Regions from separate parts of the Leclercia sp. W6 genome, predicted to be linked through region 3. Evidence: predicted binding sites of a transcription regulator. Region 3 holds the regulator's gene; each other region holds the start of a gene.
The links. Region 3 encodes LexA, which represses DNA repair genes until DNA is damaged. Its sites were predicted from a motif close to TNCTGTATGTACATACAGNA; they were not measured.

Region 1 (6,023 bases), 2.0 Mb from region 3:
AACCTTGACCCGATTTGCCCGATCCTGTCAGGTAATTCATCCCATCATCCATCTGTTTAGAGAAAGAGAACGCTATGAAACTCTATGTGTATGAGCATTGCCCGTTCTGTATCCGCGCGAGAATGATCTTTGGTCTTAAAAAGGTGCCCTTCGAGCTGGGCGTGATAATGGAAGGGGATGTCGACACGCCAACCCGTATGGTGGGCAGAAAGGTCGTGCCGATCCTGCAAAAAGAAGAGGGCGTTTACATGCCGGAAAGCATGGATATCGTCCATTATGTCGATGAGCTTAATGGTGCGCCGGTCATCAAGGGTGAATGCGACCCAGTGATTGAGGCCTGGTGCAAAGAGAACACGCGCACCGTCTTTAACCTGGCGATCCCACGTTTTACCCGGGCGGATTTTAAAGAGTTGTCCACCCCAGCCGCGCGCGAAGCCTATACCCAGCGTGAGATAAAAGCGTTTGGCGATCTGGAGGCGTTAATGGCCAATAGTCAGGCCTTTATCGATACGCTGGTGGATGAACTGGCTAAAATCGAGCCCTATCTCCGAGCCAGACACCCGATAAGCATCACCGATTTTTATCTTTTCCCGGTGCTGAACTCGCTGACGATTGTAAAAGGCTTCCCGTATCCGGACTACCTGAGCGACTATCTGGACCACGTTGCGACATCCTGTAACGTACCGCTGTTTACCGATAAAGCATTGTAACTGAAGGGGGCTCGCCCCCTGAACATAAGCAAGTTTATCCAGCGCATTTTTGGCTGCAACACAAACAAGGAAGTGCTATACTGTATATAATTACAGTATAGGGGGTGCATAATGGCTGTTGAAACAAAATATGTTGTCGTAAGAAAAGGTGAAGAGAAAATGACATTTGCCAGTAAGAAAGAGGCTGACGCTCACGACAAACTGCTCGACCTCGCAGAAGCGTTCACCGACTGGCTGGTGCAAAGTGACATGCAGATGGATGAAACGCAGGCTGAAAATCTGGGGCTGTATCTCGCCGAGCAGAAAGAGGCCGTGCAGCATATTCTGCGTACTAGCAAACTTCCCGATCTCAATGCCGCTACAGCAGCAGAAAAGACAGCGTCAGATGAGAGTGGCAGTAAAAAAATCAGAGCAGTCAAAGCTGCCTGATTAATACATCATCGCTGATCCTGTCGCCGCGAGTGGGAAACTGCTCGCGGTTTTTTTGCCATATGCCCGGCTCAGGTGGGCGGAAGTGGTGAGGAAGGCAGGAAACAGGCAGGGCATTAACGTAATCGTCATCGCTGATGCCTGTTCCTCGCTTGATAACAGAAGTGGCCCGTTTAAGCACGGTGCGGTAAGTCGCTCATTATCTCTTGTATTTCATTAAACAGTCTTGCCAGATGGAAACCATCGCAAACGGAATGGTGGACCTGAACGGCGAGCGGCAACAATGTTTTTCCATCCTGTTCGTAGTATTTGCCAAAGGTGAACATGGGCGCGAAAAAGTTCTTCATGTTTGCAACGTTGACATTGAAACTGGTAAACGTTGCCCAGGGAATAGCCGATACGAAAAATATATTGTCCGGTGACTCGCCCTTAGGCCAGTAAGAAAGGTTATTACCGTAGCGTGTAACGTCTTCAGAATAGGTTTTTTGGAAGTGCTCCATATTGCCATCGTAATGACTCCATAATGATGAAAACGTCTCCGTTTCATTATGGAAAATGGTGTAGCTTGGGTAAACTTCCTTCCATATAACCAGCTCATCGTCCTTCATGGCCATACGAAACTCGGTATGCCTGTTTACGACTTCAGAAATGATGGAGATGATAGTAGGGTAAAACTTCCAGCCCACGTCTTTAATATGTTTCAGCAGATCGGTGATGTCTAAATTAACAGTCTGGTTAATGGTGCTCTGAGCAAAAGACTGAAATACTGCAAAATGTTCCTTCCTGGCCCAACGAGATAAGTCAACAGGCGTATAGTCTGGGATTGTTTTTTTCATTTTTAACCCTTTGATTAGCGATGTAATCCTGCGTTCAGCGTAAGATTTTTCCATGATAAACCAGCATATCTCATTATCACTCTGATATGCATCGGTAAAGTGAGGCTGATTGCCAGTGACTGGCGCTTGTCAACGCTAAGTTCAGATGTCCGGGGCAGGGTAATGAAAAAATGTCCGCTATGTAGCAGGCGCGGACATCCAGGTTGAATCGAGGTGCGCAAAGCACTCCTTTTAAAGCTGTTTCCTGCGCTTCACTGAGTACATCACTTCGTCACTTTTTTTGATCATTTCGTCAAGCGACGAATACTGGCCCTGATCATTGTACAGAACGCCAGAAGAGTAATTGATATTATAGGGTTTACCTGATTTTTCGTTGTAATCGTCAACTCCCCGACGAAGCGCATGCAAAAAATCCTCCGTACTGCTCCGGGTGGTAATGAGCACGGCGAATTCGTCTCCACCCAGCCGACCGGCAATATCGCCGGGCTTCAGGAACTGAAACAACAGTCCTGAGAAGACTTTCAGAACCTCATCGCCTTCAGCATGCCCCCAAAGATCATTGATAGGTTTGAATTTATCCAGATCAAAAAAGATAAGGCTGAACGGTGTATTACGCTCAGTGAGGGTGCGGAACCGTTTTTCTCCTGTCCGGTAAAAACCCCGCCGATTAGCTATTCCGGTCAGGCTGTCGGTCATGGCCATGCCGATGACCTGAAATTCATCCTCAACAATGAAGGCCATATCCTTGAGTGAAGCAATATCCTCGTCGTTAAAGCTGCGAGGGATGGTATGAATGAGGCAAAGCGTACCGGCCACTTTTCCGTCAGGCAGATGCACAGGATAGCCAGCGTAAAATCTGATGTAAGGTTCACCGGTAACCAGGGGATTATCATGAAAACGCTCATCAACAGATGCATCGTTAACGATAAAAGCGCCATCCTGCAAAATGGCATGCCCACAGAACGAGATATTACGTGGCGTTTCCCGGACACCGAGACCCTCGCATGCAATCAACCATTGTCGTTCGCGATCCAGCAGGCTTATCAGAACCACAGGTACCTGAAAGATGCGCCTGGCAAGCCGGGTCAGACGATCGAAACGCTCATCGTCTCTGGTATCAAGCAGGTCTGCGAGATAAAGCGACTTTAGTCTTTCTTCTTCATTTTCCGGTATGCCGGGGAATTTCATAGAACCTCAACGACTTATGCGCGTTTTTGATGTTTTCATCTACATCACAATATTCTTTAGCTGAGTATAGGATAAGCAGAAACTAGCCGCCTGTCTGGACACTGATATCTGTTTCTGTCGGGCCTTGTCAGCTTGAGAACCGTATCCATTTTTAAAAATGGCAACAACCGCGCCATCTGCTTGTTCCGCGAAATTGATTTTGAGGGGGGGGAATTGGAGATCATCAGAAAAAGGTACAGCATCATTCTGCGCCCCGTCCGGCCGACTTGGGACTCGTTCGCGAAGATAGAGAAAACGCCCGCCTTTACCGCAGGCGGACGATCTCTCTTCTGTTTATTTCGAAGGCAGCTGACACTGTATACCCTGGCGGTTGCACCGCAAAAAAAAGTCCGGGACAGTGCCTCTGACGGGGAATGGCGTCAAAGACAGGACAAAGAGAATTATTTCGCGGCTTCCTCAATAAGTGTGGCTACGTCCTGAGGATGAGAAACCATTACGACATGGGATGCCCCTTTAATCACCACGGTGTGCTTTGATCCCGCGCGTTCAGCCATGAAACGCAAACTTTGGGCAGGGATATTTTTGTCGCTATCACCATAAATGAAGTAAGAGGGCACTGTTTTCCAGGCGGGGGCTCCCGATTTTTCAGTTAATGCTGCTTCGGTCACAGGTCGTTGTCCTGCCGCCATCAGCGCAGCTTTTTCAGCTGACACGTCATGAGCGAATTGCTGGTGGAACTTCGACTGCTCAATGGATAGATCGACGTTACCATCAGCCAGCTTAACCGGTGCGGAAAGCGCCTCGCCAAGAGTGCCACCGGGGAATTTCCCCGCCAGTTCAGCGGCAGCCTCACCCGTGTCAGGAGCAAATGCGGCGACATAAACCAGTGATTTAACATTTTTCGTTTCCCGGGCTGCGTTCGTTATCACCTGGCCGCCATAGGAATGCCCGACAAGTACAACAGGTCCTTTAATATTGTTCACAACAGAAGAGACGTAAGCCGCATCAGTCGAAACACTGCGCAGCGGATTAGCCGCTGCGACGACGTTATACCCATCTTTTTGCAGGATACGGGTGACATCATTCCAGCTTGATGAGTCAGCAAAGGCACCATGAACCAGGACAACAGTCGGCTTTGCGTTTTCGGCGAAAGCACTGGCAGACAGCAGAGCGGCAGCAATAGCGAGGGAGGCAGCAAATTTAGACATGATAGTTTCCCTTTTAACACAGTTGATAAGGTATGCGTATGATGGGTGTGGCCTGTATGGAACAGGCCACCTCGTTAGCCGCGAATAAAGCCCAGGACGTCAGCATTAAAGCGGTCGGCCTCTGTTTCAGCCAGACCATGTGAGCCGCCGGCATATATCTTCAGTGTGGCGTTCGCAACGATCTCAGCGGCGCGGTGTGCTGATGCCTTAATGGGCACAATCTGGTCATCGTCACCATGAATAATCAGAGTAGGGCGATCAATCTGCTGCAGATCGCGTGTGTAGTCGACCTCGGAGAACTCACGGATGCAGTCATATTGTCCTTTAATACCTCCCTGCAACCCGATCCTGCGAAAGTTTTCTCGCAGCCCGTCATTGGTTGGTACATGGTCGCGATTGAAGCCATAGAATGGAATGGTCAGGTCGAAGAAGAACTGGGCACGGTTTTTGGCCGTTCCTTCGCGAATGGCATTAAATACCTCCAGCGGAGTGCCGTCGGGATTAGCATCGGTCCGGAGCATCTGAGGTGGTACTGCGCCAACCAAAACAACTTTAGCTACACGGGAAGTACCATGACGACCGATGTAATGTGCAACTTCGCCACCCCCTGTGGAATGACCTACTAAAATCAGGTCCTTCAGATCCAGCGCTTCAATAAGTTCGGCCAGATCGTCAGCATACTGATCCATATTGTTGCCATGGAATGTCTGGTCCGAACGCCCGTGGCTGCGCCGGTCATGAGCGATGACCCTGAAGCCATTCTGGCTGAAGTAAAGCATCTGCTGATCCCAGGCGTCGGACGATAACGGCCATCCGTGAGCAAAGAGGATTGGCTGACCTGAACCCCAGTCTTTATAGAAAATGCCAGTCCCGTCTGTCGTTGTGAATGTGGACATATCTTTCTCCTGTTATGAATTGTATGTTGCTGCGCAATTGATTTGTGCACGACTTGTTTGTGTGTGAATTAATCTGGCATTACTTTTTGTTGTTGTCAATCGCTTGCAATTAAATCGCACACAAATTATTTTAGAGGGACTGGAGGACATATGACTAAAGAGATAAATACCGGGGATTTACTTCCGGATGTGCACGGCATGCTCTGCTTCTCGCTATATTCCGCGGGACATGCGTTTACGCAGCTCTATCGCCCAATGCTCGATAAGCTGGGTTTAACCTATCCCCAGTACCTGGTGATGATCACTCTGTGGAATCAGGATGGACGCACTGTGAAGGAACTGAGTGGAATACTCTTCCTTGAGTCCAGCACGCTGACTCCTTTACTTAAGCGGCTGGAGAGTGCGGGGTTGATCACCCGGACACGCAATCCGAAGGATGAACGTGAAGTGCTTATTCATCTGACAGAGAAGGGGGACACACTGAAAATTGAGGCCAGCAATATCACGCGCTGTATTGTGGATACCCTTGGAATGGATGCGGATGCAGTTGCTGACATTAAATCATCCGTCGATAAGATCCGTGATCAGATACACCGTGCACAGAGACCGGACAAGTGATGTTTCATAGACCGGGACGTCGCGATGCCATCCCAGCTGCGTGCCGGGTAGGTATTCGGTGACGAGCAGATGGGAAATCGTCCCGTGCTCAATCCTCAGCCAGTCGGCGACGCGGTTTCGCAGCGGAACCAGACGTGC
Region 2 (6,023 bases), 630 kb from region 3:
ATCTCTGATGGATCCAGCGCGTGATCTGCTGCAGTGCCTTGTCAAAATTTTCATACACCGGGCTGAACGGCACCTCCAGCAGCTTGCCATCCACAGATGACGAGGTGATTAAGCGGGACTCCTCTTCCGGGCTGAAGGGATCGTTTTTCCAGAAACCAGAGAGCATTGGCGTAGGGCAACGGCGTCCCAGCAGCCCCTGCATTTTCAAAGAGTAGCGGTTGAGCTCTACGCGCAGCGCCTCGTCCGAGGCATCGTGCATACCCAGCCGGCTGGCCAGCACATCAAGATACATTTCCGGCACGCTGCCCTGCCGGGCTGGTTCACTTAACAGGGCGTGAACCACCGGCCCCAGACAGGCCACCGCCTTGAGACGTGAAGATTCGAGATAAGCCAGACGGACAGCGACATTGGCGCCAAAGCGGAAACCAAACGCCGCTACGCGGGTGTGATCCACCCACGGGTTTTGCTCCAGCGCTTTCAGGGCATGCTGGTGGAGCAAGCTGGAATCCTGGGTCAGTTTCCATTTTGACGAGAAGCCAATAGAAGGCATGTCGAGGGTCAACATCGCCAGCCCTTTTGGCGCAAAGTAGCGCTCATACAGGCTGTAGTAATCGGTCTGCAGGGAGTCGAGGCCGCCGCACATCATCACCGTCGGGAAGGGACCGTCGCCCGCGGGCATATGCAGGAAGCCGGTGACCGCCGGGCCACCGGGGATGGTAAAGCTGATTTCGCGCATCCGGCCTGGCAGGTGCTGGGCCGCCTCCTGATAGGCGCGGTTTGCCAGCGCCTGGGCCTGCTCTGCCAGTTCATCGCCTTTCAGGTGCGGGTAAGCCGCAATGCTGTAGAGATTAGAGGCGTGCAGCCAGTGCTGGCCGCTTAACAGAGGATCCTCCTCCTGGCTCGCCTTTTGCTGCCAGATCATCGCCTGTTTTGCCCATTCGTAGATCCAGTTGCCGCCGCGATAGCCTACCACCGTGTCGTACAGTTCGCTGTCGGTGCGCTCGGCCTGGCTCATGACGATACGCGCCTGCACGTCGAGAATTTCGCGGGGATCAACACCGCGCCAGATCCACATCAGGCGGTTAACCATGCGATACCAGTGCGGGACATTTTTGCCATCCAGCGCCGACTGCACTGACGGCTGTACACCGCTGTTAAAACGACGAACCAGCGTCGACGTTTCCGGGTGCTTGAATTTGGGCTTGAAGAGAATTTCGCTGAGATTCGCCTGGGACATTGCGCGCTGCCTCTATAAATACGTCAGAGAGGGTCATTGTAACGCGCCAGTGGCGAAAACAATAACGCCCGGCATCACCGGGCGTTAAAAAATCTGGATTAGCGGCCAGAAATAGGTGGGACGAATACGACGCCCATATCCCATGGCTGTTCGATCCAGGTATCCTGTGGGATATCAATAACATAATCGTCAACCAGCGGCTTACCGGCCGGTTTCGCGAAGATAGTGACGAAATGCGCTTTTGGATACATTTCGCGGATAGCCACTGCCGTACCGCCGGTATCAACCAGATCGTCAATCACGATGAAACCTTCACCATCGCCTTCAGCGCGTTTCAGCACTTTCAGCTCACGCTGGTTGTCATGGTCATAGCTGGAGATGCACACGGTATCGACATGACGAATACCCAGCTCACGTGCCAGCAGTGCCCCTGGTACCAGGCCGCCGCGGCTGACAGCGATGATGCCTTTCCACTGTTCGGATGGCATCAGGCGTGCAGCCAGTTTACGTGCATGAATCTGCAACATGTCCCAGGTGACGATGTATTTTTCGCTCATGTGAATTGTCCCAGCCTGTGTTTATACGGCTTAAAAAGTGTTCGAGGGGGAAAATGGTTGCGCGAGATTATAGAGATCTGAAGCACTAAAAACCAGTGCTAAGCGGTTACAGCGGGAGTTTTTACTTGCTTACCCCTACCAGCCGACAGAGAAAGTGGTATTCTCAAACCCACCTCGCAAGTCTGACTTGTGGTAATTCTAAACCTGCTAACCCCGTGACCTGCAAGATTGTCTGCAGGAGATCGACAAGGAGACTTACTGTGTCTGAACTGTCTCAACTATCGCCACAACCGCTGTGGGATATTTTTGCCAAAATTTGCTCCATTCCTCACCCGTCCTATCACGAAGAACAGCTTGCCGAACACATCATGGGCTGGGCGAAGGAAAAAGGGCTGCACGCCGAACGCGACCAGGTTGGCAACATTCTGATCCGCAAACCTGCAACCGCAGGCATGGAAAACCGTAAACCGGTTGTGCTGCAGGCGCACCTGGACATGGTGCCACAGAAGAACAACGACACCGTTCACGACTTCACCAAAGATCCGATTCAGCCTTACATCGACGGCGAGTGGGTTAAAGCCCGCGGCACCACCCTGGGTGCGGATAACGGCATCGGTATGGCCTCTGCGCTGGCGGTGCTGGCTGACGATAGCGTTGAGCATGGTCCGCTGGAAGTGCTGCTGACCATGACCGAAGAAGCCGGTATGGATGGCGCGTTTGGACTGCAACCGAACTGGCTGCAGGCGGATATCCTGATCAATACCGACTCCGAAGAGGAGGGCGAAATCTATATGGGTTGCGCAGGCGGTATCGATTTTATCTCCACGCTGCCACTGACCCGTGAAGCGATCCCGGCAGGGTTCCAGACCTTTAAGCTGACGCTGAAAGGGCTGAAAGGCGGCCACTCCGGCGGTGACATCCACTTAGGTTTAGGCAACGCCAACAAACTGCTGGCCCGTTTCCTGGCCGGTCATGCTGCCGAGCTGGATCTGCGTCTGGTGGATTTTAACGGCGGTACGCTGCGTAACGCTATCCCACGTGAAGCGTTCGCGACCGTGGCGGTTGCCGCAGACAAAGCCGATGCGCTGAAAAAGCTCTCCGCCGTTTATCTGGATATCCTGAAAAACGAACTGGACGCCAAAGAGAAGAACCTGACCGTGGTTCTGGAAGCGAGCACCAGCGATAAAGCCGCGCTGACTGAACAGTCCCGCGACCGCTTTATTCAGCTGCTGAACGCCACGCCAAACGGCGTGATCCGCAACTCTGACGTGGCGAAAGGCGTGGTGGAAACCTCCCTGAACGTCGGTGTGGTGACCATGGCTGACGACAGCGCAGAGATCATCTGCCTGATCCGCTCCCTGATCGACAGCGGGAAAGATTACGTGGTGAGCATGCTGGAATCTCTGGGCAAACTCTCTGGCGCGCAGACCGTCGCCAAGGGCAGCTACCCGGGCTGGCAGCCAGATGCGAGCTCGCCGGTGATGGCGCTGGTGCGTGAAACCTATCAGCGTCTGTTCAACAGCACGCCGAACATTCAGGTGATCCACGCTGGTCTGGAGTGCGGTCTGTTCAAAAAACCGTACCCGGATATGGATATGGTGTCCATCGGACCAACCATTACCGGTCCGCACTCTCCGGATGAGCAGGTTCATATCGAAAGCGTGGGCCATTACTGGACCCTGCTGACGGAACTGCTGAAAGCGATCCCGGCGAAGTAATCAGCCGACTGATGCCCGGCGGCACTGCGTTTGCCGGGCCTACAAGGTCAACGTCGTTTGTCATTTGTAGGCCCGGTAAGCAAAGCGCCACCGGGCAGTAGTTTGTAGGCCCGGTAAGCGCGAGCGCCACCGGGCTTTTTTACAGCCCCAGCACCAGCTGCCGCTCCAGCTGCGGGTCCAGCAGCGTGACATGTAATCCCACCAGCCTCACCCCGCGCCCTGCCCGACGCTCTTCCCAGGTTTTCTTCGCGGTGGCGATCAGATCGTCCTTGTTGAGCCGCGGCCAGACGTGCTCCTGCGTGGTTTGCTGAAAGTCGTTGAACTTCAGTTTTACCCCCTGCCGGGCAATCAGCAGATCCGGTTTAACCTTCGCCAGCCGCCGTTCCAGTTCCGGATAAAGCTGTTCGACAATGATGGTTTCACAGGCTGCCCACTCGTGGATATCCTCCGCCAGGGTCCGTTCCACACCGACCGATTTACGCAGCCGCTCGCTGTTAACGTTGCGCTCGTCAATGCCCTGGCTTCTCTCCCAAAGCACCCGGCCAAACTTACCAAAGCGCTTAAGTAACATGCCCAGATCGCTGTTCTGCACATCCTCGCAGGTGCGCAGTCCCATCTTCTCCAGCTTTGCCGCAGAGACTTTACCCACGCCGGGGATCTTGCTGAGCGGCAGCGTTTTGATAAACGCCGGAACCTCGTCAGGGGTGATCACATACTGACCGTTGGGCTTATTGAGATCTGAGGCAATTTTGGCGAGAAATTTTACCGGGGCGACGCCCGCCGAGGCGGTGAGCTGCAGTTCATTGAAAATCGTCTGGCGGATCTCCTGCGCCATCAGCGTGGCGGAGCCGTGACAGTGCAGGCTGTCGGTGACATCCAGATAGGCTTCATCCAGCGACAGCGGTTCAATCAGGGAGGTGTAGCGGGAAAAGATGTCGCGGATATGGCTGGAGGCTTCTTTGTAGGCATCGAAACGCCCCGGTAGTAAGGTGAGATGCGGGCAGAGTTTTAACGCCATGGCGGTTGGCATGGCGCTGCGCACGCCAAACTTACGCGCCGGATAGTTAGCGGTACTGATCACGCCACGCCGCTCGCGACTGCCGCCAATGGCAATGGGGATATCCCGCAGCGCCGGGTTATCCCGCATCTCCACCGCAGCAAAAAAACAGTCCATATCGACATGGATGATTTTGCGCATCGTCTTCACCACACCTGTAATTACATCCAGTATAACAAAGTACAAAAAATGCGTCAGCAGTTTTACTGTCTCACTTCTGTCATTAAACCGTGGTACAAGATAGAGCCAATAAACGCTTTAAATTCATCAAGTTAATGCATTTAAAATGGAAATTTATTCATGAAAAAGATGATTATCGCCTCACTGCTGCTCGCCTCTAACGCCTGGGCTGACCCGCAGATTATTGCTCACCGCGGCGGAACCGCCGACGCGCCGGAGAACACGCTTCCGGCCATCTCGTTGGCGCTGGAAAATCATGCTCAGGCTATCTGGATAACCGTGCAGCTCAGCCGTGACGGCGTTCCCGTTCTGTATCGTCCCAGCGATTTGAGCGCGTTAACCCCCGCGAAGGGAAAAGTGTCCCAGTATACTCAGGCAGAGCTGGCGACATTTAACGCAGGTGCGAAATGGAAAGAGAGCGTTACCGGCGCCACTATTCCAACGCTGAAAGCCGTGCTTGAACGCTGGCCTGAGACCCGCTTCTATATTGATATCAAATCCCCGGATGCTGATGCGGCCGGGATGGGCAAGCAGTTGCTTACCGTGCTGAAAGAGACCAACAGCCTGAACCGTGTGCGCGTGTACTCTACCGAAGATCGCTATCTGGATGCGCTGCCTGCAGAAATACCGCGTTTTGTCACCCGCAGTGAAACGCGTACCCGACTGGCAAACATCTCGCTGAACCACGTGTGTCAGGCCCCAGCAAATACAATGGATGCATACTGGTACGGGCTGGAGCTGAACCGCAAGGTCGAGGTGGTGGAAAAATTTACCCTGGGCGAGGGGATCTCTCCGGCAACCCTGACATGGGACAAAGAGGCGATGGACTGTTTCCGCTCACAGGGTAATGGTCACATTATCCTGCTGGGGGTAAATTCCGCGGAGGATTACCAGAAAGCAAAAGCGCTGGGGGCCGATGGGGTGATGGTCGATTCCCCAGCCCAGGCGCGGGAGTGGCTTAAGTAAAAAAAAGGCCGCTTTATGCGGCCTGTTTATTAGAGGATCCGGTTTTGCTGGCGCTGTGCCTCACGCGCCATACGCTTTTTACGCGCATCGCATGGCTCAGGGCAATCGCAAACTTTCTCCATACCCAGGGAAGAGATGCCACCACAGCTGCCCTGAATGCTTTTGCGCTTAATCAACCAGCCGAGGGACATGCTGAAGATCACCAGCACAAAAACGGCAAAGGTCAGCACGAAGGTCATCATCATCAGCCTCCAAAATCATCCAGCATGATGTTCTCATCTTCCACGCCCAGCTCCTGCAGCATTTTA
Region 3 (6,023 bases):
CGGCCCCAAACGCGCGCCCAGCACCGTCAGCGCGCCGAAACAGAGTTGCAGCAGCAGCGAGCGCAGCATAATGTCCCGGTTCAGGGCCAGCAGCTTGCGGATATTGCCCCGCCAGCTCGCTTTCAGCAGCGCCAGGGAAATGCCGCGCAGAGCCAGCACCCGCCAGACCATCCACAAGCCGAGCAACAGGGTGGCGTATTCGGCGACAGCGGTCGCGAGAGCGGCCCCCTGCACGTTCATTTTCAGCCCGATCACCAGCCATAGATCCAGCACGATATTGAGCAAGTTACCCACCACCAGCAGGATCACCGGTGCCCGGGCATACTGCACCCCCAGCAGCCAGCCGAGCAGCACCAGGTTAGCCAGCGATGCCGGGGCGCTGAGCCAGCGGATCTCGAGGAAGCGCCGCGCCTGATGCAGCACATCCTCGCTGCCGCCCACGATATGCAGCGCCAGATCGATAAGCGGTGTGCGCAGCAGCACAATCAGTAACCCGGCGCCGAGCGCGAGGATCAACGGCTGCACCAGCGCCCGGGCCAGACGCAGCGGATCTTTTGCGCCATAGGCTTGGGCGGTGAGCCCGGTGGTGCTCATGCGTAAAAAGAGCAGCAGCATAAACAGGAAGCTGGTTGCCGTGGCGCCGATGGCGACACCGCCCAGATAGACCGGAGAGTCGAGATGGCCGATAACGGCGGTATCCACCAGCCCCAGCAGCGGGACGCTGATATTGGAGACGATCATCGGGAGGGCAAGACGCCACAACGCCTTGTCTGAAGCAGTCAGCAGAGACATGTGTATGACCGGGAGAAAAAAGAAAAGCAGACTGCGGCGTTGCCGCAGTCTGTCAGAAAGAGGTTATAACCATTCACCGTTGCGGATGACGCCTACCGCCAGCCCTTCGATGGAAAAGTTATGTTCACGCAGATCGACAACAATCGGGGAAAACTCGCTGTTTTCCGGCAGCAGCTGTACCGTGTTGCCCTGTTTTTTCAGACGTTTAACGGTCACTTCATCATCTATGCGCGCCACAACGACCTGGCCGTTGCGCACATCCTGCGTTTTATGTACCGCCAGCAGATCGCCGTCGAGAATGCCGATATCCTTCATGGACATCCCGCTGACGCGCAGCAAGAAGTCCGCGCTCGGTTTGAACATGCCCGGATCGACCTGATAGTGGCCTTCAATATGCTGTTGCGCCAGCAGCGGTTCCCCGGCGGCGACACGACCGACAAGCGGAAGGCCCTCTTCTGCTTCAACCAGCAGACGAATACCACGAGACGCGCCGGAGACAATCTCAAGCACACCCTTACGCGCCAGGGCTTTCAGGTGCTCTTCAGCGGCGTTTGGAGAACGGAAGCCCAGACGCTGCGCGATTTCTGCACGCGTCGGCGGCATACCCGTCTGGCCGATATGATCCCGAATGAGATCAAACACCTCTTGCTGCCTGGTCGTTAACGCTTTCATTCCGCCCCCTGGGTGTATATACAGTTATGCTGTGAGTATATACAGCTAAAGGCGATTTTGGAACCACAAACCGCATAAAAAACCAGAGACTTGTTCGGTTTCTGAAGGCTTATCGCAAATGTCCCCAAAGCAGCGTGACCCAGGTAAACAGGGCAACGATAATCGCCATCAGCACAGCGGCAGAGCCCATATCTTTCGCCCGGCCCGAAAGCTCATGGAAGTCGCTGCCAATGCGGTCGACCACCGCCTCGATCGCACTGTTCAGAATTTCGACTATCATCACCAACATTACCGATCCAATCAGGAGTACACGGGTGATGGGATCAACATCCAGCCAGCAGGCAATAATAATCGCCGCGATGACTGCTACCCCCTCCTGGCGAAAAGCGGCTTCATTGATCCAGGCAGCACGAATGCCTTTCCAGGAATAGCCGGCAGCTTTAATGATTCGGGTTAACCCAGTGGTATTGTTGGCCATTAAAAGAAACCTTTCTTCGAAAATAGCGTCAGAAACGGTGGCTTAAGCGCGCTGCGCTGCCGCCGGAAGTATGACGGGTAACAACAGAAATTTTGCGCGCTTTCTGTTATCCTTGCGCCGCAATTGCATTTTTAACCAGAGGCTTTACATCGTTTATGTCTGGCTGGCCACGAATTTACTACAAATTACTTAATTTACCATTAAGCGTCCTGGTAAAAAGCAAGTCTATTCCGGCGGTTCCCACGCTGGAATTGGGACTCGATACCTCGCGTCCTATTATGTACGTTTTGCCTTACAACTCGAAGGCCGACTTGCTGACGCTGCGCGCCCAGTGCCTGGCGCACGATCTCCCGGATCCGCTGGAGCCGCTGGAGATCGACGGCACCCAACTGCCACGCTACATCTTTATCCACGGCGGACCTCGCGTATTCACCTGGTACACGCCGAAAGAAGAGTCCATTAAGCTGTTCCATGATTACCTCGACCTGCACCGCAGCAATCCGCTGCTGGATGTGCAGATGGTGCCGGTATCGGTGATGTTTGGCCGTCGTCCGGGGCGTGATAAAGGCGAAGAGAATCCGCCGTTGCGCATGCTCAACGGGGTGCAGAAGTTTTTCGCCGTCAACTGGCTGGGCCGCGACAGCTTTGTCCGTTTTTCACCTTCCGTCTCCCTGCGCCGCATGGCCGATGAGCACGGCACGGATAAAACCATCGCCCAGAAGCTGGCCCGCGTGGCGCGTATGCACTTTGCCCGCCAGCGTCTTGCCGCGGTAGGCCCGCGCCTGCCTGCTCGCCAGGATCTGTTCAATAAGTTGCTGGCGTCGAAAGCCATTGCCCGTGCCGTTGAAGACGAAGCGCGCAGCAAAAAGATCTCTCATGAGAAGGCGCAGCAAAACGCCATCGCCCTGATGGAAGAGATTGCCGCCAACTTCTCCTACGAGATGATCCGCCTCAGCGACCGTATCCTGAGCTTTACCTGGAACCGTCTCTATCAGGGGATTAACGTGCACAACGCCGAGCGTGTGCGCCAGCTGGCCCATGACGGCCATGAAATTGTCTACGTGCCCTGCCACCGTAGCCACATGGACTACCTGCTGCTCTCGTACGTGCTCTATCACCAGGGGCTGGTGCCACCGCACATCGCGGCGGGTATCAACCTCAACTTCTGGCCGGCAGGCCCGATCTTCCGCCGTCTGGGTGCGTTCTTTATTCGCCGTACCTTTAAAGGCAACAAGCTCTACTCCACCGTCTTCCGTGAATACCTCGGCGAGCTGTTCAGCCGCGGCTATTCCGTCGAGTACTTTGTGGAGGGCGGCCGTTCCCGTACCGGGCGTTTGCTCGATCCGAAGACCGGCACCCTGTCGATGACCATCCAGGCGATGCTGCGCGGCGGTACGCGTCCTATCACGCTGGTGCCGATCTACATCGGTTACGAGCACGTGATGGAAGTGGGCACCTACGCCAAAGAGCTGCGCGGCGCCACCAAAGAGAAAGAGAGCCTGCTGCAGATGCTGCGTGGTCTGAGCAAGCTGCGTAACCTCGGTCAGGGGTATGTTAACTTCGGCGAGCCGATGCCGCTGATGACCTACCTCAACCACCGTGTACCGGAGTGGCGTGAGTCCATCGATCCGATCGAAGCGGTGCGTCCGGCCTGGCTGACGCCGACGGTGAACGCCATTGCTGCCGATCTGATGGTGCGCATTAACAACGCCGGGGCGGCGAACGCCATGAACCTGTGCTGTACCGCCCTGCTTGCTTCGCGCCAGCGCTCGCTCACCCGCGAGCAGTTGACCGAGCAGATCGACTGCTACCTGAACCTGATGCGCAACGTGCCCTACGCCGCCGATGCCACGGTGCCGACGGCCAGTGCCAGCGAGCTCATCGATCACGCATTGCAGATGAACAAGTTCGAGGTCGAGAAAGACACGATCGGCGATATCATCATTCTGCCGCGCGAGCAGGCGGTGCTGATGACCTACTACCGCAATAACATCGCGCATATGCTGATGCTGCCGTCACTGATGGCCGCCATCGTGACCCAGCATCGCCAGATCAGCCGTCAGGCGCTGCTGGAGCATGTCACCGCTCTCTACCCGATGCTGAAAGCCGAGTTGTTCCTGCGCTGGAACAGCGATGAGCTGGCAGAGGTGCTGGATAAGCACACTGAAGAGCTGGTCCGCCAGGGGCTGATGACGCAGAAAGAGGACGTTCTGGTGATCAACCCGTCCCGCTCACGCACACTACAGCTGCTGGCGGCGGGTGCGCGCGAGACTGTGCAGCGCTACGCCATCACCTTCTGGCTGCTGAGCGCCAACCCGTCGATCAACCGCGGTACGCTGGAGAAAGAGAGCCGTACCCTGGCTCAGCGTCTGTCAATGCTGCACGGCATCAACGCGCCGGAGTTCTTCGACAAAGCGGTCTTCAGTTCGCTGGTGTTGACGCTGCGTGATGAGGGTTATATCAGTGACAGCGGTGATGCCGAGCCGGAAGAGACGATGAAGGTTTACCAGATGCTGGCAGAGCTGATCACCTCTGACGTGCGCTTAACGATTGAGAGCGCGACGCAGGGCGAATAAAAAACGCCCGGTGGCGCTAACGCTTACCGGGCCTACAGGGTTTGCCAGATCGTAGGCCGGGTAAGGCGAAGCCGCCACCCGGCTTTTTTATGCCCAGTAACTCACCGCCAGGCCGAGGAACAATACCAGCCCGACATAGTTGTTATTAAGAAACGCTTTAAAACAGGCCTCGCGCTCACGGTTGGCAATGAGCTTTTGCTGGTAGATAAAGAGCACGCCCGCCGCCGCGACCGCCGCGTAAAATGCGCCGTTCAATTGATTCAGGTAACCAATTGCCACCATCAGCACCAGCACCGCGACCTGCAAAATCCCGATGATCAGCTTGTCCTGACGACCAAACAGAATGGCCGTCGATTTAACGCCAATCTTCAGATCATCGTCGCGGTCAACCATCGCGTACTGGGTATCGTAGGCCACCGCCCAGAGGATATTGGCCAGGAACATCAGCCAGCAGCTCAGCGGCACGCTTTCGCTGACGGCGGCAAAGGCCATGGGGATCGACCAGCCAAAGGCGGCGCCCAGCACCACCTGGGGCAGATGGGTGTAGCGCTTCATAAACGGGTAGACCCAGGCCAGGGCCAGTGCTGCCACGGAGAGCAGGATGGTCATGGTGTTGAGGGTCAGCACCAGCAGGAACGAGAGCAGGATCAGCACCACAAACAGCGTCCGCGCCTCTTTCTCCGTGACATCGCCGCTCGGCAGCGGACGATTCGCGGTGCGTTTCACGTGGCCGTCAAATTTGCGATCGGCATAATCGTTAACCACACAGCCCGCGGCTCGCATCAGCCAGACACCTGCCACAAATACCGCCAGGATCCACAGCGGCGGCAGCCCGGGGGTAGCAACCCACAGCGCCCACAGGGTCGGCCACAGCAACAGCAGCGCACCGATCGGCTTATCCGTTCGCATTAGCCGGTGGTACGCCAGCAGCTTGTTCTGCGTCAGACTCCTCTCCATTTTCTCTTCCTCTTAGTACAACGGTGACGCCGGTAAAAACAGCTCGGTCAGCAGTAAGGGTTTGCCGCTCAAGCGCAAGCGGGAACGGCGTCCCCATAATCCGGCATCGCGTCCAATTTCAATAAAATCACGGGTCAGCTCGGAGGAGGTGAACAGATAGCGTCCCAGCGGGGTTTTGCCCATCTGCTGCAGCGCCATCTCCGGCCCGGTGAGGGTGGATTCTGGCACCACCGTGCGCCCGGCCAGCCACGGCTCGCCGTCGGCGCAGAGCAGGATCTCCCGCAGCCAGTAGCGCGCCTCTTTCGGCAGCAGCGGCAGTTCATCCGCTATTGCGTCAGGCGTGACAAACCCCTCCTGAATGAGGGTGACGGTGACCTTTTTGCCCTGCTGCTCAAAACGTTTAGTCATGGAATCTTCCAGCAGCAGCCAGTCGAGCTGCTCCGGTTCCAGGGCAGGGATTTCGTCAAAATAGCGCAGCGCACGCAGTTGCGTTAGCGCGGGGTGTGACATGCCAGACTCTCCGATACATAACGTAAAGCTATTGTATC

Region 1: a site for LexA is predicted at 789-808, ahead of DVA43_RS06500 (YebG family protein). Genes of this name have one in related genera too.
Region 2: a site for LexA is predicted at 4,723-4,742, ahead of dinB (DNA polymerase IV). Genes of this name have one in related genera too.

Annotation. Positions count from the first base shown of each region.
Region 1 covers NZ_CP031104.1:1,339,681-1,345,703, reverse strand. The annotation lists gene grxB (glutaredoxin 2) at 75-710, shown strand; gene DVA43_RS06500 (YebG family protein) at 822-1,139, shown strand; gene catA (type A chloramphenicol O-acetyltransferase) at 1,313-1,975, opposite strand; gene DVA43_RS06490 (sensor domain-containing diguanylate cyclase) at 2,207-3,163, opposite strand; partial or broken gene DVA43_RS24680 (AbrB/MazE/SpoVT family DNA-binding domain-containing protein) at 3,296-3,466, shown strand; gene DVA43_RS06480 (alpha/beta fold hydrolase) at 3,604-4,371, opposite strand; gene DVA43_RS06475 (alpha/beta fold hydrolase) at 4,446-5,267, opposite strand; gene DVA43_RS06470 (MarR family winged helix-turn-helix transcriptional regulator) at 5,418-5,885, shown strand; gene DVA43_RS06465 (hypothetical protein) at 5,829-6,023, opposite strand, start outside.
Region 2 covers NZ_CP031104.1:2,713,986-2,720,008, forward strand. The annotation lists gene frsA (esterase FrsA) at 1-1,237, opposite strand, end outside; gene gpt (xanthine phosphoribosyltransferase) at 1,336-1,794, opposite strand; gene pepD (cytosol nonspecific dipeptidase) at 2,055-3,512, shown strand; gene dinB (DNA polymerase IV) at 3,652-4,710, opposite strand; gene DVA43_RS13335 (glycerophosphodiester phosphodiesterase family protein) at 4,870-5,715, shown strand; gene nqrM ((Na+)-NQR maturation NqrM) at 5,745-5,960, opposite strand; gene nqrF (NADH:ubiquinone reductase (Na(+)-transporting) subunit F) at 5,960-6,023, opposite strand, start outside.
Region 3 covers NZ_CP031104.1:3,346,748-3,352,770, forward strand. The annotation lists gene dinF (MATE family efflux transporter DinF) at 1-792, opposite strand, end outside; gene lexA (transcriptional repressor LexA) at 856-1,464, opposite strand; gene DVA43_RS16325 (diacylglycerol kinase) at 1,574-1,942, opposite strand; gene plsB (glycerol-3-phosphate 1-O-acyltransferase PlsB) at 2,098-4,518, shown strand; gene ubiA (4-hydroxybenzoate octaprenyltransferase) at 4,606-5,475, opposite strand; gene ubiC (chorismate lyase) at 5,488-5,985, opposite strand.